Regions from separate parts of the Rhizobium sp. KNZ2-6A genome, predicted to be linked through region 2. Evidence: predicted binding sites of a transcription regulator. Region 2 holds the regulator's gene; each other region holds the start of a gene.
What was found. The regulator PhoB, encoded in region 2, activates phosphate uptake and scavenging genes when phosphate is short. The targets are predictions, from matches to a motif close to TGTCATNNANCTGTCAT.

Region 1 (5,718 bases), on a different contig from region 2:
TTGGCCTGGCGCTGCTGGTGACCCTGACACTGATCGACGGCAACATGCGGCAGGAATTGACGGGCCGCATGAGCGAACAGGCGCCGAATTTCTTCTTCGTCGATATTCAGGGGCCGGAACTGGAAGGCTTCCGCAAGATCATGCTCGCCGAGGATCCGAAGGGCAAGCTCGTCGAGGCGCCGATGCTGCGTGGCCGCATCGTCGCCTTCAATGGCGAGGATGTCACCAAGATGAAGGTGCCGGCCGCAGGTCAATGGGTCCTGCGCGGCGATCGCGGCATCACCTATGCCGATACAGTGCCGGAAAACGCCTCGGTCACGGAAGGCAAATGGTGGGACAAGGACTATAGCGGCGAACCGCTGGTCTCTTTTTCCGAAGAGGAGGGCAAGGCGCTCGGCCTGAAGCTCGGCGACAAGGTCACCGTCAACGTGCTCGGCCGCAACGTCACCGCGAAGATCGCCAGCTTCCGCAAGGTTCAATGGCAATCGCTGTCGATCAATTTCGTGATGATCTTCTCGCCCAATACCTTCAGGGGCGCGCCGCACGCCTGGTTGGCAACGCTGACCGATACGTCCGCCACCTCCGCTCAGGAAGCGGCGATCCTCCGGAAGGTCACCAATGCCTACCCGACCATAACAAGCGTTCGCGTCAAGGACGCGCTCGATGTCGTCAATACGCTTGTGGGGCAGCTCGCCACCGCTATCCGCTCCGCCGCCTCGGTCGCGCTCATCGCGTCCGTGCTGGTGCTGGCAGGTGCGCTCGCGGCCGGCAACCGCGCCCGCACCCATGATGCCGTCATCCTCAAGACGCTCGGCGCGACGCGTGCGACGCTGATCCGCGCTTTCAGCTACGAATACCTGATCCTGGGCGCGGCAACCGCCGTCTTCGCGCTGATCGCGGGTTCAGCATCCGCCTGGTATATCGTCAGCCGCATCATGCGCCTGCCGTCTGCCTTCCTGCCGGACGTCGCCTTCTCGACGCTGATCATCGCCCTGGTGCTGACTGTTGGTATCGGCCTGATCGGTACCTGGCGCATCCTCGGTCAGAAAGCAGCGCCCGTTCTGCGCGAGCTCTGATTCATTACCAAGATGAACCGGGAGCCGGCAAAACGGCTCGATATTACATCGATTTAACATGCGCCGGATCGCTGGACCCTTGTGTATGAGGCCCGAAAGCCTCATATTCTGTGCAGGCATGCTGGAGCTCCGCAGCGGCGCCTGGGCTTGAAAGACCCGACACCGTACTCACATCGGAGCTTGAAAGAGGAAAACATGGCTGACTTCCGCAATTACCAAAACCGGGCGCAGAGCGGCGCGCAATCCGGTGCGATGATAGACGAGGGCCTTCGAGCTTACATGCTCAAGGTCTATAACCTGATGGCGCTGGGTCTGGCGATCACGGGTGTTGCCGCCTATCTCTCCTTCTCGCTCGCCTTTGCAAACGGACAGATCACGGCCTTCGGCCAGGCGATCTATCTCAGCCCGCTGAAGTGGGTTGTCATTCTCGCCCCGCTGGCAATGGTCTTCTTCCTGAGCTTCAGGATCAACCGCATGAGCGTGGCTGCCGCGACGACGACCTTCTGGGTCTACGCCGCGCTGGTGGGCCTGTCGCTGTCGTCGATCTTCATCATCTACACCGGCCAGAGCGTCGTGCAGACCTTCTTCGTGACCGCCGCCTCCTTCGGCGCGCTGTCGCTCTACGGCTACACGACCAAGCGTGATCTGTCCGCGATGGGCTCGTTCCTGATGATGGGTCTCTTCGGCCTGATCATCGCGACGCTAGTCAACATCTTCCTGGCTTCGTCCGCCCTGCAGTTCGCCATCTCCGTGATCGGTGTCCTGATCTTCGCAGGCCTCACCGCCTACGATACGCAGCGGATCAAGGAAATGTACTATACCGCCGATGATGCGACCGTGGCCGGCCGCAAGGCCATCATGGGCGCCCTGTCGCTCTACCTGGACTTCATCAACCTGTTCATGTTCCTGCTGCAGTTTATGGGCAACCGCCGTTAATCGCAGCGCATGAAATGAGCAACGGAAAGGCGGCTTCGGCCGCCTTTTTTATTTGCCTGGCGGTCGGCCCTGCGATTTGATACCGACGGTCATATCAAGCAGATCAGGCAATAGAAGCAATGTCCGTCAGCCTTCGCAGCGCTACCACAGACGACCTCCCCCACATCACCGCCATCTATCGGGATTCCGTATTGAACGGCACGGCGAGCTATGAGATCACGCCGCCGAGCCAGGAGGAGATGGCAGGCCGCTTCCAGGCAATCCGTGAAAAGGGCTATCCCTATATCGCCGCAGAAGACGAAACCGGCGCGTTCCTCGGCTATGCCTATGCCTCATCGTTCCGTACGCGGCCGGCCTATCGCTGGATGGTGGAGGATTCGATCTATCTGGCGCCCGAGGCCCGTGGGCGCGGCGTCGGCAGGCTGCTGCTCGATGCGCTCGTCGAACGCTGCGAAGCTCTCGGCTTCCGCCAGATGATCGCCGTCATCGGCGGCGCCCATCCCGCCTCCGTCGCCGTACATCGCGCCGCAGGCTTCACCGAAAGCGGCCTCTTGAAAGGCACCGGCTACAAGCACGGCCGATGGCTGGATACCATGCTGATGCAGAAGGCCTTGGGCGAGGGCAACGGCACCGATCCGGATCCGTCGGTTTATCCTGGGACGTTGTTTGGGGAGTAAGATCTACCTACTGATCGAGTCTCGAATACCCCCTCTGTCACTTCGTGACATCTCCCCCACAAGGGGGGAGATCGTTGGGAGCTCGGGACTGGTTACCCGTTAAACAATAGGCTGCATTTTCAGCGGATTCGATGTTCGCTTGAGGCGGGAGCGTGTTGCGAGCTAACAATCTCCCCCCTTGTGGGGGAGATGTCACGAAGTGACAGAGGGGGGTGCGCACTATCCTCACACCGTCGAAACTATTTCTCCACCAGCTTCAGCTGCTTATCGAACACCTTAAGAACCTGCTGCACCTCGTGGCCGCGCTTCAGGATCATGCCGTTGGTGTTAACCACGGAAAACGCGCCCTGCTTGGCGGCAAGCTTCGGATTCTTTTCGATGCGGAAGAGCGGCATCTCGCCGGAGCGCTTGAAGACAGAGAAAACCGCCTTCTCCTTCAGATGGTCGATGGCGTAGTCGCGCCATTCGCCTTCGCCGACCATGCGGCCGTAGATCCATAAGATCGCGTCCAGCTCCCGGCGATGGAAGGTCACCGGTAGCGGATCCTTGCTTTGTTTGTATTCTCTGAGATCGACGACGACGGAGGAATTAGTATCGGCGGAACGGTGTTCGCCGTGTCGCAAATCCGGCTGATCAGTCATCAATCCCCCAAGGGCTATCTCATGACAGGAGAATGACAGTTTGCCTCAGCCACACCAAATTGCAAGACGGCTGATCGCTCACAATTTCTTTCCCGTGCCCGAAAGCATCTCGGCAGCGCCGCATTTCAGACAAAACGACGCCCAATTTACAGGAAGTATAGGAGCCGTTTGGCGCCGCCGCGTCAAACGGCCCGGCCGGGGCGCATCGATTAAACCCCAGCCCCGAATGCGTCCTCGCCGGGCATCCCCCCTTTTTGGCGTGAGCCAAAATAGGGAATCTTTTCGGCGCGAGCCGAAATTCAGAAAAGCCGCTCAGCCGTCCGAGCCGATGGTCAGAACCGTTGCTCCAAGAATGGCGGCCGGATCGCCCGAAGGCGTCGACGATTGCAGAAGGACGGCAAGACCTCTTCGGCCGGCCTTATCAAGCACGGTGGAGGGCAGTACCAGGCTCATGGCCTTGCCATCCCACATGCCCACGGTCTCGACGTCCGATACGGCATGCATATAGGCGATCTGCTGGCCGGTGTTTTCACCGCCTTTCGGCGCCACCATCTGCTCCTTGTCGAAATAGACGACGACCACATTGGCCCTGCCCTCACCGGCGCCGATCTTGATCTCGAGTTCGTCGCCCTTCGTGGCGGCGTTCACCGGAACGATCAGCCCCTCGCCGTGGCGCTGGAAATCGTCGAGCTTGACATTGATGGCGTCGAGATCGGCACCGTTCATATGGTCCCTGCCATTGACGATCGCCTGCGGCGTATAGACTCCGCTGCGCCCCATCGTGCGGGCATAGGCATATTGGCGCGCCGTATTGTCCTTGGACGCCATGGTGTCGTTCCAGCCGAGATAGTTCCAATAGTCGACATGATAAGCGAGCGCGACGACATTGCCCTGGCGGATCAGCTTGCGGAACGCCGCGTCGGCAGGCGGACAAGAGGCACAGCCCTGCGAGGTGAAGAGCTCAACGACGCCCTTGATCTTCGATGCCTCCTGCGCATGCAGCGAACTTGCGAGCGCGATGCCTGCCAGAAGTGGAACCGAAAATCGAAGGCGCATTTCTATCTCTACCTCTGCATCCAATCTCGAGCGCCGTCTGCCTATACGGGCTCTGCAAAACTCGCGCTTCTTGGGGCGACCAGGCCACATCAAGCCCGAAAAATCTGAAACAAGAGATAATAGCTTAACGCGATGACGCAAAGTCACGATGGGGTGAGGCTGACGCCCGGCGGAGGAGATGCCGTACACATCACCGTGAAAAACAAGACGCCGCCGGGAGACTTTCCCGGCGGCGTGCAAGAGTAGTTCGGACGCCTATCAGGCGGCGAGATCGCGCAGAACGGTCTGCAGGATGCCGCCATTGTTGACGTAGACGACCTCATCCAGCGTATCGATGCGGCAGATGATCGGAACATCCTTCACCGTGCCGTCGCCATAGGTGATCTTGGCGATCTTGCGCTCGCGCGGCTTGATGTGTTCCAGGCCTTCGATGGTCACGAGCTCATCGCCCTTCAGACCGAGGCTCGCCCAGGTGGTGCCTTCCTCGAAGACGAAGGGGATGACGCCCATGCCAACCAGGTTCGAGCGGTGGATACGCTCGAAGGACTGGGCGACGACGGCGCGGACGCCGAGCAGGTTCGTGCCCTTGGCAGCCCAGTCGCGCGACGAGCCGTTGCCGTATTCGACGCCTGCGAAGATGACGAGCGGAACGCCCTCGGCCTTGTACTGCATGGCCGCATCGTAGATCGACGTCTCTTCCTTGGACGGATAATGGATGGTGTAGCCACCTTCCTTGCCGTTCGGGCCGAGCATGTGGTTGCGGATGCGGATGTTGGCAAAGGTGCCGCGCATCATGACTTCATGGTTGCCGCGGCGCGTGCCGTACTGGTTGAAGTCTGCAACACCGACGCCATGGCCGATGAGGTAGGAGCCGGCCGGCGAGGCAGCCTTGATCGAACCGGCCGGGGAAATGTGGTCGGTGGTGATCTTGTCCCCGAAGAGGCCGAGAACGCGGGCGCCCTTGATGTCGGAAACGCCGGCGCCGGTCTTGCCCATGCCCACGAAGTAAGGCGGGTTCTGCACATAGGTCGAGTTGTCGTCCCAGGTATAGGTCTGGCCCGGAGGGACCTGCACGGCCTGCCAGTTGGCGTCGCCCTTGAAGACGTCGGCATACTTGCTCTCGTAGAGCTCGCGGGTGACGTATTTCAGGATGAATTCCTGTACTTCCTGCGAGGTCGGCCAGATGTCCTTCAGGTAAACGGGCTTGCCGTTCTGGTCTTCACCGATCGGCTCCTTCGTCAGGTCGAGCTGCACCGAGCCGGCGAGCGCGTAGGCGACGACCAGCGGCGGCGAAGCCAGGTAGTTCGCCTGAACGTCGGGCGAGATGCGGCC
Region 2 (5,718 bases):
ATCCCTTCGAGCCCATGACCACCGTGACCGTGAAGATCGTCAACCAGCTGACCGGCGATCTGGAATTCACCTCGCCCCAGACGCTCGTCGCCTTTGCGCTCGGCATTACCCTGTTCTGCCTGACGCTGTGCCTCAACGTCTATGCCCTCTACGTTGTCCGCCGCTACAGGGAGCAATACGAATGAGCGATGTCGTATCCTCCCCGGTGTCGAATATGCCGCGTGGGCTCACACCCGGCGCCCCAGTGCGGCGTGATATCGGCATCAAGCGGCGCTATGCCGCCGAGCGCCGCTTCCGCGCCTATGGCGTCACGGCCGTTATCTTCGGCCTCGTCTTCCTTGCCATCCTGGTCTCGACCGTGGTGCGCACCGGCTACACCGCCTTTGTTCAGACATCGATCACCCTGCCGATCGAATTCACCGAGAAGGTGATCGACCCCACGGCCAAGCGGGTTACCGATCCGAAGGTGCTGATAGCAGCCAATTACCCGGTTCTGGTGCGTGACGCGCTGGTGAAAGCCTTGAATATCGATCCCGCCAATCGTGCGCTTGTCCGCGAGGCGACGGCGATGGTATCTGAGGGCGCGAGGATCGTGTTGCGCGACAAGGTCGTCGCCAACCCCTCGATCATGGGGACGACTGAGAGCGTCACCTTCCTTGCCAGCGCCAATATCGATTCCGCCAACAAGGGCCAGATCGATCTCGCCGTCGACGAGAAGGACCGCAAGATATCCGACCGGCAGGTCTCCTGGATGAAGCAGCTCAGCGAAAGCGGAGCCCTGCACAAGGCGTTCAATAATGGTCTCTTCGTGTCGGGCAATTCCAGCCGTCCGGAAGCCGCCGGTCTCGGCGTCGCGCTGATCGGCTCGCTCTATCTGATGCTGACCGTACTCGTGCTCGCTCTGCCGGTCGGCGTTGCCGCCTCGATCTATCTGGAGGAGTTCGCGCCGAAGAACCGGCTGACGGACCTGATCGAGGTCAATATCAACAATCTCGCCGCCGTGCCCTCCATCGTCTATGGCCTGCTGGGCCTCTCGGTCTTTATCAACATGATGGGGCTGCCGCGCTCTGCCTCGCTCGTCGGCGGGCTGGTTTTGAGCCTGATGACGCTGCCGATGATCATCATCGCGACGCGTTCTGCGTTGCGCGCCGTGCCGCCGTCGATCCGCAGCGCCGCGCTCGGTCTTGGCGCATCGCGCATGCAGGTGGTCTTCCATCATGTCCTGCCGCTCGCCATGCCAGGCATCCTGACAGGCACCATCCTCGGGCTTGCCCATGCGCTCGGGGAGACGGCGCCGCTGCTCTTGATCGGCATGGTCGCCTTCGTCGCCAATTATCCGACATCGCCGCTCGATCCCTCGACGGCGCTGCCGGTGCAGATCTACATGTGGGCCAGCGAAGCCGAGCGTGCCTTCGTCGAAAGAACGTCCGGCGCCATCATCGTCCTGCTTTTCTTCCTCGTCGCAATGAACATCGGCGCCATCCTGCTGCGCCGCCGCTTCGAACGGCGCTGGTAAGGGAGGGCCGAGGAATGAACATGATGAGCGAAGCCGCAAGCGAAAGAGCCTTGGCCAAGAAGATGACCACGATCCCCTACAAGATGATCGGCCAGGACGTCTCGGTTTTCTATGGGGACAAGCGCGCGCTCTTCGACGTCAACCTGAAGATCCGCGCCAATACGGTGACGGCGCTCATCGGCCCTTCCGGCTGCGGCAAGTCCACCTTCCTGCGCTGCCTCAACCGCATGAACGACACGATCGAGACCTGCCGCGTCACCGGCAAGATCACGCTCGACGATCAGGACGTCTACGACAACAGCATCGACGTGGTGGAGCTGCGCGCGCGCGTCGGCATGGTCTTCCAGAAGCCCAACCCGTTTCCGAAGTCGATCTATGAGAACGTCGCCTATGGGCCGCGCATCCATGGCCTGCATCGCTCCAAGGCCGATCTTAATCATATCGTCGAGACCAGCCTGCAGAAGGCGGGTCTTTGGGGCGAGGTCAAGGACAGGCTCCATGATGCCGGCACGAGCCTTTCGGGCGGTCAGCAGCAGCGCCTGTGCATCGCGCGCGCCGTTGCCGTCAGTCCGGAAGTCATCCTGATGGACGAGCCGTGCTCGGCGCTCGATCCGATCGCAACCGCCAAGGTCGAGGATCTTATTCATGAGCTGCGGGAAAACTTCACGATCGTCATCGTGACGCATTCCATGCAGCAGGCAGCCCGCGTTTCGCAGCGCACCGCAATGTTCCATCTCGGCCATCTGGTTGAGGAGAACGACACCGATAAAATGTTCACCAATCCCGACGATTACCGCACGCAGGATTACATCATGGGCCGTTTTGGTTGATGATGGCAGGCGCGCGGACCCTTTCACACAGTTCACCTTGAGGATAGAAAAATGGTCTCCACACACATTCTCTCTGCCTATGACGAAGACCTGAAGTTCCTGACGCGCCGCATTGCGGAAATGGGCGGCCTGGCCGAGCAGATGGTCAGCGACAGCGTACGCGCATTGGTCCAAAGCGATGCCGCCCTTGCGCAGAAGGTCATCTCAGACGACGTCGTTCTCGACCATGCCGAGCGCGAGGTCGGCGACAAGGCGATTGTCACCATCGCCCGTCGTCAGCCGATGGCCGCCGACCTGCGCGAGATCATGGGCTCGATCCGCATCGCTTCCGATCTGGAGCGCGTCGGCGATCTCGGCAAGAATACCGCCAAGCGCGTCATCGCCGTGCAAGGCACCGGCGTTCCGCGTCGTCTCGCCCGCGGCATCGAGCACCTCTCCGAACTGGCGCTGAGCCAGCTCAAGGAAGTTCTGGACGTCTACGCCACCCGTTCGCCCGACAAGGCCGTATCGATCCGTGAGCGCGACGAGGAAATCGACGCCATGTACACCTCGCTCTTCCGCGAGATGCTGACCTACATGATGGAAGATCCGCGCAATATCACCACCTGCACGCATCTTCTATTCTGCGCCAAGAACATCGAGCGCATCGGCGACCATGCCACCAACATCGCCGAGACGATCTATTACATGGCGACAGGCGCGCAGCCGGAAGGCGAGCGCCCGAAGGACGATACCGCCAATACCGTCGGCGCGGTGACGGAATAATCTGGAAGCGAAAAAGGAGACCAAAGGCGCATGGTTCCGAGAGTTGCTGTTGTAGAAGACGAGGAAGCGCTGAGCGTTCTGCTGCGCTACAATCTTGAGGCCGAAGGCTTCGAGGTCGACACGATCCTCAGAGGCGATGAGGCCGAGCTGCGTCTCCAGGAGCGCATCCCCGATCTCTTGATCCTCGACTGGATGCTCCCCGGCGTATCGGGCATCGAGCTCTGCCGCCGGCTGCGTATGCGGCCGGAGACGGAGCGCCTGCCGATCATCATGCTGACGGCCCGTGGCGAGGAAAGCGAGCGCGTGCGCGGGCTTTCCACCGGCGCGGACGATTATGTCGTCAAGCCGTTCTCGACGCCGGAGCTGATGGCCCGCGTCAAGGCGATGCTGCGGCGTGCCCGACCGGAGGTTCTCTCCACGGTGCTGCGTTGCGGCGATATCGAGCTGGACCGCGAAACCCATCGCGTCCACCGCAAGAGCCGCGAAGTGCGGTTGGGGCCGACGGAATTCCGCCTGCTGGAATTCCTGATGTCCTCGCCGGGCCGCGTCTTCTCGCGCTCGCAGCTGCTGGACGGCGTATGGGGGCACGATATCTATGTCGACGAACGCACTGTCGACGTCCATGTCGGCCGCCTGCGCAAGGCGCTCAATTTCTCCAATATGCAGGATGTCATCCGCACCGTTCGCGGCGCGGGCTACTCCATGGAAGCCTGAGCGGGAATACCCGATCAGGCACTCGACATTACAGCGCCGCGCGTCTTTCAAGACGTGCTAAGGTCGCTGTAACACCTTGGAATGCTGCATAATTTTCCCTTAAATCGATTTCGATTTAGGGAATTATGCAGTAGCGGCGGAAACAGAAAACGGGCCCCGAAGGGCCCGTTTCTTTATCTCAGTCATGGGAGCATTTCCAGGAAAAGTGCGGAGCGGTTTTCCGTCCGGGATGCGGGAATGCTCTGAGCATCTCAGCCGCGCGGCTGAGCCGGCCGACGCCGTTCGTGCACTGGCTGGTAGGCCAGGCGCTGATGGTAGGTGCAATAGGGCGATGAATCCGGGCTTTCGTTGCCGCAGAAGTGGAAATCGTCCTTCAGCGGGTCGCCCACCGGCCACTTGCAGGTGCGCTCCGTAAGCTCCGTCAGGCCGAGACGGCGGGAAATCGGAACGACGACGTTCGAGGCCGGGCGATATTGGATCTCGTTGACGGCATCGACTTCGATTTCTTCCTTCAGCATGGTCGCGCCCTGCTGGCGGGTAATCGTGCGGGTTGCGACGCGAGACGTGTAATTCGGAGCGCGGGGCGCGGCACTGCTGCGCTTCGGCGTACGTGCCGCAGTCGCCGTGCCGCCCGCCTTCGCTCGGCCGGGAAGGTTCAGGCGGTGCACCTTGCCGATGACGGCATTACGGCTCACGCCGCCAAGCTGCGCAGCGATCTGGCTGGCGCTTAACCCTTCGGACCATAGCTTCTTCAGCTTCTCGACGCGTTCGTCTGTCCAATTCATGCCCTGTCTCCGCTGTCGCGTTTCCGATGGCAGAATCCCTCACCATTGCCTCGCATGGGATCGAGGCACGAAACGCTTTAAAATTGTGGTGACTAGTTCCGCCGCATGCAGTCTAGCAATTGGTTTTTAACCTAGTGTGAGGCTGACTCCGTGACAAGAGTCGCGGGAATCTTGAGGAATCGATTTCGAGGTTTTCCCCAACTTGCTGCCCCGGCGTGGCATTTCTGCAATAGGCAGTGCCGAACGCATCTCTTTTGGCCGCCAGCGCTTTCTCGCACCTGCTAAATCGCCAGTTTTGTTGACATCGCGGTGCAAAACATCAATAGTGCCCAGGCCGCCGCAAGGCGGCATTTTTGATTTTTTCGGACCCGTTTCATCGAATGGAAGCGATTGGTCCTTAGGGTTGTGATCGAGGAGACATGCCATGGCAGAGACCGCGCCGCTTTACGATACCTATCTGCGTGCTCCGCTGCGGTTCGAGCGAGGCGAGGGCGTCTGGCTGGTTACCGAAAATGGCGAACGCTATCTCGATTTCGCAGCCGGCGTTGCGGTCAATTCGCTGGGTCATGCTCATCCGCATCTGGTTGCCGAACTAAAGGCGCAGGCCGACAAGGTCTGGCACCTGTCCAACCTCTATGAAGTACCCGGCCAGGAAAAGCTGTCGAAGCGGCTGACGGAAGTGACCTTCGCCGACAAGGTGTTCTTCACCAATTCGGGCGCGGAGGCGCTGGAATGCGCCATCAAGACGGCGCGGCGCTATCAATTCGCCAAGGGACATCCCGAAAAGTTCCACATCATCACCTTCGAAGGCGCCTTCCACGGCCGCACGATCGCGACGATCGCCGCCGGCGGCCAGGAGAAGTATATCGAAGGCTTCGGCCCGAAGGCGCCGGGTTTCGATCAGGTGCCGTTCGGTGACCTCGATGCCGTTCGCGCGGCCATCACCGACGCGACGGCCGCGATCCTGATCGAGCCGGTTCAGGGCGAGGGCGGCATCCGTCCCGCGACCAACGAGTTCCTGCGTGGCCTGCGGGAGATCTGCGACGAGCATGGCCTGCTGCTGGTTCTTGACGAAGTGCAGTGCGGCGTCGGCCGCACCGGCAAGCTC
Region 3 (5,718 bases), on a different contig from region 2:
GCTGGCGATCCCGAACGGCTTGCCGGCATCGATCCGGCTAGAGCGGTTCAGCTTTTCACGGAATCTCCGAACCGCTCTATCTCTTTGTTTCCGTCGCAATTCCGGACGGAAAACCGCTGCGCACTTTTCCTGGAATTGCTGTAGTTTCAGCGGGTGGAGAGAGCCGGCGGTGGCGGTGGCATGGTCGAGCCGGCGGCGAGTGAGCGTTGAACCATCACAGTATCGGCCCAGCGGCCGTAGCGATAGGCAACCGCCGGCAACAGGCCGACGCGGGCGAAGCCGAAGCGTTCGTGCAGTGCGAGCGAAGCGACGTTGTCTGCGTCGATATAGCCGATCATCTGCCGGAAGCCGGCCGCGGCGCAGGTGTCGATCAGCCCGCGCATGAGCAGGCTTCCGACGCCCTGGCCGACATGGTCGTGATGCACATAGATCGAATGCTTGACGGTGTAGCGGTAGGCCGGGCGTTTGCGGAACAGCACCACATACGCATAGCCGACGACCTTCTCGCCCTCGATCGCAACCACATGCGGGAAGCGGCGGTCCTTTAAATTCTTGCGCCGTTCCCGCAGATCGTCGGGTTGCGGCGTGTCGCTATCGTCCACTCCTGCCTCGACGCCGCGGTGAATATGGCGGCGATAGATCGCCAACATGGCATCGACGTCGCTCTCCCGGGACGGGCGAACGACGATTGCTTTATCCTGCTTCATGACCAATCCGAATTTTCCAGCCTATTCCGCGACGACGTAGGTATAGAGCCGGATTTTGCCGGATGCATCGATCTCGCGATAGAGCCCCTGGATCTCCACCTCGAAGCCGGGGAAGGTGTTGAAGCAGGTCTCGAACATCTTGAGATAGTCGATCATCGGCTTTGCTTGCTCCGTCAGGCGCTCGCCGGGCACGATGGTCGCGATCCCCGGCGGGTAGACGACGAACGGCGTCGTTGCGATGCGGCCGTCGATGGCGTCGATCGGCAGATAGTCGACATCGTTGCGCACCAGGCAGCGCGCGGCATCATGCGGCGACATGGCGATCGGCGGCAGGTGATCGGCGGAAAACTGCTTGGTCTGGAGCGCGCTGACATCGGCCTGACGGAAGAAATTGTGCATTTCCGCGCAGAGATCGCGCAGCCGCACGCCCGCATAACGGCCCGGGCGACGGCGATAGAATTCCGGAATTGCCTCCTCCAGCAAAGCATTGTCGTCATGGAGTTTCTTGAAGGCGACAAGACCGCTGATCAAGGTGCCGGCCTTGCTGGCCTCCACACCGGGAGTGAGGAGGAACAGCAGCGAATTGAGATCGTTCTTTTCCGCAACGATGCGGTTTTCGCGCAGATATTGCGCAACGACAGGCGCCGGTATGCCGTGCTCGGTATATTTGCCGCTCTTCCGGTCGAAGCCGGGGGTGAGCAGGGTGAGCTTATTCGGATCGGTCATGGCGAAGCCCGGTTCCATGCTGGAAAAGCCGTGCCATGCCGCGTCGGGCGTCAGGTGCCAGAAGGCGGGATTGGTGGCGAGCTGGTCGGTGGCGACACCCTCCCAAGGCACGTCATGCACCGCGCCGGGGCTCGACACATCCGGGATCGCCACCCGGTCCGGCACAAAGGGCTCGAAGAACCAGCGGCGCTCCGGGCGATGCTCCTTCTCCTCGAATTCGCGGCGTACGGCGCGGATCTTCTTGCGTAGCTCGATGCCGAGGCGGATCGTGTCGTCCCAAAGCACTTCGCCCGAGCGGCCCTTCATCATCTGCGCGCCGACATCGAGGGAGGCAAACAGCGGATAGAAGGGCGAGGTCGAGGCGTGCTGCATGAAGCTTTCGTTGAAGCGCCGGTGCTCCACGCGGCGCTTCTGGCCGGTAATATGCCGGTCCTTCATGTGGATCTGCGAGGCCTGCGAGAAGCTGGCGAGCTGTTTATGGGTCGATTGCGTGGCGATAATGCCCGGCGCGTCCGGGCCGAGATCGGAAAGGCCCATGGCAAACCGCCCGGCGTAGAGCGGGTGAAACTTCATGAAGCCCGCCCATGCCTCGTCGAAGAGGATGTAGTCGCACAAATGGCCGATGCGCTTGAGGATCATCTCGGCATTGTGGATGGTGCCGTCATAAGTGCACTGCTCCACGACCGCGACGCGGAACGGGCGCGGCTTCTTGGAGGCTTCGGGGTCCTTCACCAGCGGATGCGTGCGGATGCGTTCACGCAGCGCCTCCTCATCCATTTCGGCAAAATCCATGGGGCCGATCAGGCCATAGAGGTTCCGCCTGGTCGGCAGATAGACCGGAATACCGCCCGAGATCATCAGAGCGCCGTGATGGGCGGCCTTGTGGTTGTTGCGGTCGAACAGTACGAGATCGCCATCGGTGACGAGGGCTGACAGAGCGACCTTGTTGGAGGTGGAGGTGCCGTTCAGCACGAAATAGGTCTTTTCGGCACCGAAAATCTTGGCCGCTTCCTTCTGCGCGGCAAGCGCCGGTCCCTCATGGGTCAGAAGGTCGCCGAGGTCGAGCACGGAATTGTCGAGGTCATCGCGAAACACCGCTTCGCCGAGATGCTCCATGAAGACCCGGCCGATGGGGCTGCGGCTGTAGAAGATGCCGCCATTATGCCCGGGGCAGGTCCAGAGGTGGTTGCCCTCTTCGGCATAATCGACCAGCGCACCGAAAAACGGCGTCTTCAGCGTTTCGGCATATTGCTTGAGCCGGCTGATAAGGCTTTTCGCGATGAAGGCGGGCGTCTCTTCGGACAGGAAGACATAGCCGTCGATGAAATCGAGGACTTCGACCGGCACGTCCTCGAAGCGCTTGCGGCGGATCAGTAGGATAATGGGGAATTCGAGGCCCCGCCGGCGCATGAGATTGATGAGAGAGGCCGTCTTGCCTTCGAGCCCCTTCTTGCCCCAGTCGACCAGCATGCAGCCGATGGCGGCATCTGTCTGAACGGCGATCTCCGCATCTTCGAGATTGCGCGCGCGTACCACTTCAAAGCCTGAGCGTTCGATCTCCTCGACGATCTGATTGTAGCGGGCACCCTCCAGATCCTCATTGTCGAAGGTTGGCGTTGCGAACAGGAAGTTGAAACGTCTGAAATAATCCATCTGGGTACCCGCTTTTGATCTGGCACGAGGTGTCGACGTATTTCATGACATGGATGTGACAAAATATCGAATGCCCGAAACATGCAAACCCATTCAAGAAGGTCGATCACGCGAGGTCCGCTGCTGCGCTGACACGGAGCCATGCCGATCGGGAGGGCTCGACCTATGTGATCGATTTTATCGCCCACTCGCAGGCGTCAGCGCAGCCTTGCTGACGCCTGTTTCCGATACGATAACCGTCGAGATGCCCTCGGCGGGGACGCCTGAGCGCGAGACGACATGCCAGAAGACTTTGTAGACGCCTGCCGGCAGCGGTGCGCTGACCGGTGCCACCAGGTCACTCCCGGTTGCGTCCGTGCGAAGTGGTTCCGTCGCGATCATCTGTCCCGTTGGAGCCATGACCCGGATCGAGGAGCGTCCAAGATCAATGGGACGGGTAAAGGCCAGGGTAAAGTCCTGCCAGCTATGGGAAGACGGTTCGTCATAGGTCGATTCCAGCCTGGCTTGCGCCCCGTCGCCAAGGGCAATGATGGACAGAAAAGCCAATGAAATCAGCGAAACCTTGAGCATCGCGCGTCTCCTTACAGTCATATATGCAAGCAAGTCCGGAGGCTTCCTGCATTCCCCATCGAGCTGTGATTGAGCCAACATGTCAGCTTCGCGTGGGCTGCGGTATTATATGAAGGTCCAGGTCGGCAGAGGCTTTGGTCTGAGACGCTGATCAATCCGGCTTCGTCAGGCCGAGCATTTCGGAAACGCGGACGAGGTCGGCAAGCGACCGAACGTCCATCTTGCGCATGACATTGCCGCGATGAAGCTTGACCGTCACCTCGGTAATGCCAAGCTCGAAGGCGATCTGCTTGTTCATCAGCCCTCGCACGACCAGCTGCATGACCTCCTGCTCCCGCCGTGTCAGGCTGTCGAAGAGGGCGGTGGCAGCCTCATTGGCTGTCTTGCTCTTCCTGATTTCGGCGTCGCGAGCCAGCGCCACGTTGACGGCATCAAGCAGTTCGCTTTCGCCGAACGGCTTGGTCAGGAAATCGGAAGCGCCAGCCTTCATCGCTCTCACGCTCATCGGTATATCGCCGAAGCCGGTCATGAAGATGATCGGCATCTTGTTGCCTTTGGCGTTTAGGTGTGCCTGCAGGTCCAGACCGTTAAGGTCGGGCAGGCGGACATCAAGCAGGATACAGCCCGCCCCCGGCCTTGCGGCGGCGAGGAAGGCTGCTGTGCTTTCAAAGGCTATGGCTGCGATCGGGACCGATCGAAAGAGGTCGACCAGAGCGTCCCGCATCGAAACGTCGTCGTCCACGATGTAGACGATGGGTTGAAGGGAAGGGTTCTCAGGCTTTTGTGGCGCGACCATGAAGTCAGATTTTCCATTGCCCCGTCATCTGTCAAGAGCGGTGCGCGGGTCAGGCTCCCGCCGAACGAGCGATCGTCATCTGTACCCCTTATAGGCTGGTTTCAAGCCTCCCTATATCTTCGTATGGTGTCCGTCGGACCGTCAAAGCGCTATTGATAACGGCAGATCATCTCATCGATTGAAAGGCCTAGGGGGCGAACAATGGACTACGAGCTAACCTTGTCTGAAATCCTGACCGATCCGCTCATCCGTCTGGTCCTCGAGGCCTACGGGACGTCGATGAATGACTTCTCCAGCTTGCTGCATGAAGCCGCCGTGCGAATGAAGCCTCATTCAAAAGCCTCGCTCAGCAACAGCTCCGATCATGTGGGTGCCCGTTCGGCTTGGCCGAAAAGCTTGTAGATTCCAGGTGGCTGGCGCGTAGACCGAATAGACCAGGTCGCAATCGCGGCAATGATCGCGGAGGTGTCACTACCGCAGATGACAGCACCAATCCGGATGGCACGGCCGCGCGGTCCTAAGGTCGACCGCCGATCTCCCCTGTGATTCAAATGCCGGCCTGAAGCCATGGGGGCTTCATTGTCGCGCTTCGCCGGCCTGCAGCCGGGAAAATTCGGGGTGCAGTGGACCAAGAGGCATCGCGCCCGTGAAGGCGGTGACCGCCAAGCCGACGATCGCTGACCAGAAGGATAGGATGAAGAGGTCGCTGTAAGCGAGAACGTAGGCTTGGTTTCTGATCTGCGCAGCGATAGTGGAAAGGCTGTCCAGATGCCCTCGCGACGAGACGCCGAAGATCGGCTGGAGCTTCTGCACCAAGACATGCAGATGTTGGGACGTGGCCGTGATCGGATCATCCAGAATAGCGGAGTGATATTGCTCCCGGCGACGGAGCAAGGTGGTCATGACGCTGGTCGCAAACTCAACGCTGCCGAGCCTGATGACCTGTATGTAGGCCGAAGCCGCCGTCGATCGGGTCGGATCGGAATTGCCGATCAAGTAGACGACGGCCGCGAAGAAGGCGAAGGATTGTCCGGCCGTGTGGAGAAGGACGGTCGGGAAGAAATTCCATGGCGCCCAGTCGGGCGTCAGTCGCGACCCGAACTGGGAGCCGAATGCCATCAGCGACAAGCCGATCACGATGCACAGCCGCGCGTCGAACCTGCGCAGCAAAGCGATCGCCAGTGCGATGAACAGGAAGACCGGGATTACCGCGCCGGCAAGATAAAGTGTCGAGATTGCGATCGGGCGCAGGCCGATGACGGTCTG

Region 1: a site for PhoB is predicted at 3,352-3,368, ahead of ACPYOP_RS19235 (DUF2794 domain-containing protein). Genes of this name have one in related genera too.
Region 3: a site for PhoB is predicted at 3,131-3,147, ahead of ACPYOP_RS08725 (Orn/Lys/Arg family decarboxylase). Genes of this name have one in related genera too.

What each region holds. Positions count from the first base shown of each region.
Region 1 is NZ_JBNDIC010000028.1:2,526-8,243, reverse strand. Features, by position in the region: gene ACPYOP_RS19250 (ABC transporter permease) at 1-1,076, shown strand, start outside; gene ACPYOP_RS19245 (Bax inhibitor-1/YccA family protein) at 1,272-2,012, shown strand; gene ACPYOP_RS19240 (N-acetyltransferase family protein) at 2,132-2,689, shown strand; gene ACPYOP_RS19235 (DUF2794 domain-containing protein) at 2,929-3,330, opposite strand; gene ACPYOP_RS19230 (DUF1223 domain-containing protein) at 3,643-4,386, opposite strand; gene acnA (aconitate hydratase AcnA) at 4,645-5,718, opposite strand, start outside.
Region 2 is NZ_JBNDIC010000016.1:22,232-27,949, forward strand. Features, by position in the region: gene pstC (phosphate ABC transporter permease subunit PstC) at 1-185, shown strand, start outside; gene pstA (phosphate ABC transporter permease PstA) at 182-1,516, shown strand; gene pstB (phosphate ABC transporter ATP-binding protein PstB) at 1,531-2,346, shown strand; gene phoU (phosphate signaling complex protein PhoU) at 2,398-3,111, shown strand; gene phoB (phosphate regulon transcriptional regulator PhoB) at 3,142-3,825, shown strand; gene ACPYOP_RS13430 (GcrA family cell cycle regulator) at 4,077-4,610, opposite strand; gene ACPYOP_RS13435 (acetylornithine transaminase) at 5,035-5,718, shown strand, end outside.
Region 3 is NZ_JBNDIC010000009.1:70,518-76,235, forward strand. Features, by position in the region: gene ACPYOP_RS08720 (N-acetyltransferase family protein) at 147-707, opposite strand; gene ACPYOP_RS08725 (Orn/Lys/Arg family decarboxylase) at 729-3,086, opposite strand; gene ACPYOP_RS08730 (copper resistance CopC family protein) at 3,264-3,656, opposite strand; gene ACPYOP_RS08735 (response regulator transcription factor) at 3,808-4,452, opposite strand; gene ACPYOP_RS08740 (hypothetical protein) at 4,672-4,854, shown strand; gene ACPYOP_RS08745 (MFS transporter) at 5,029-5,718, opposite strand, start outside.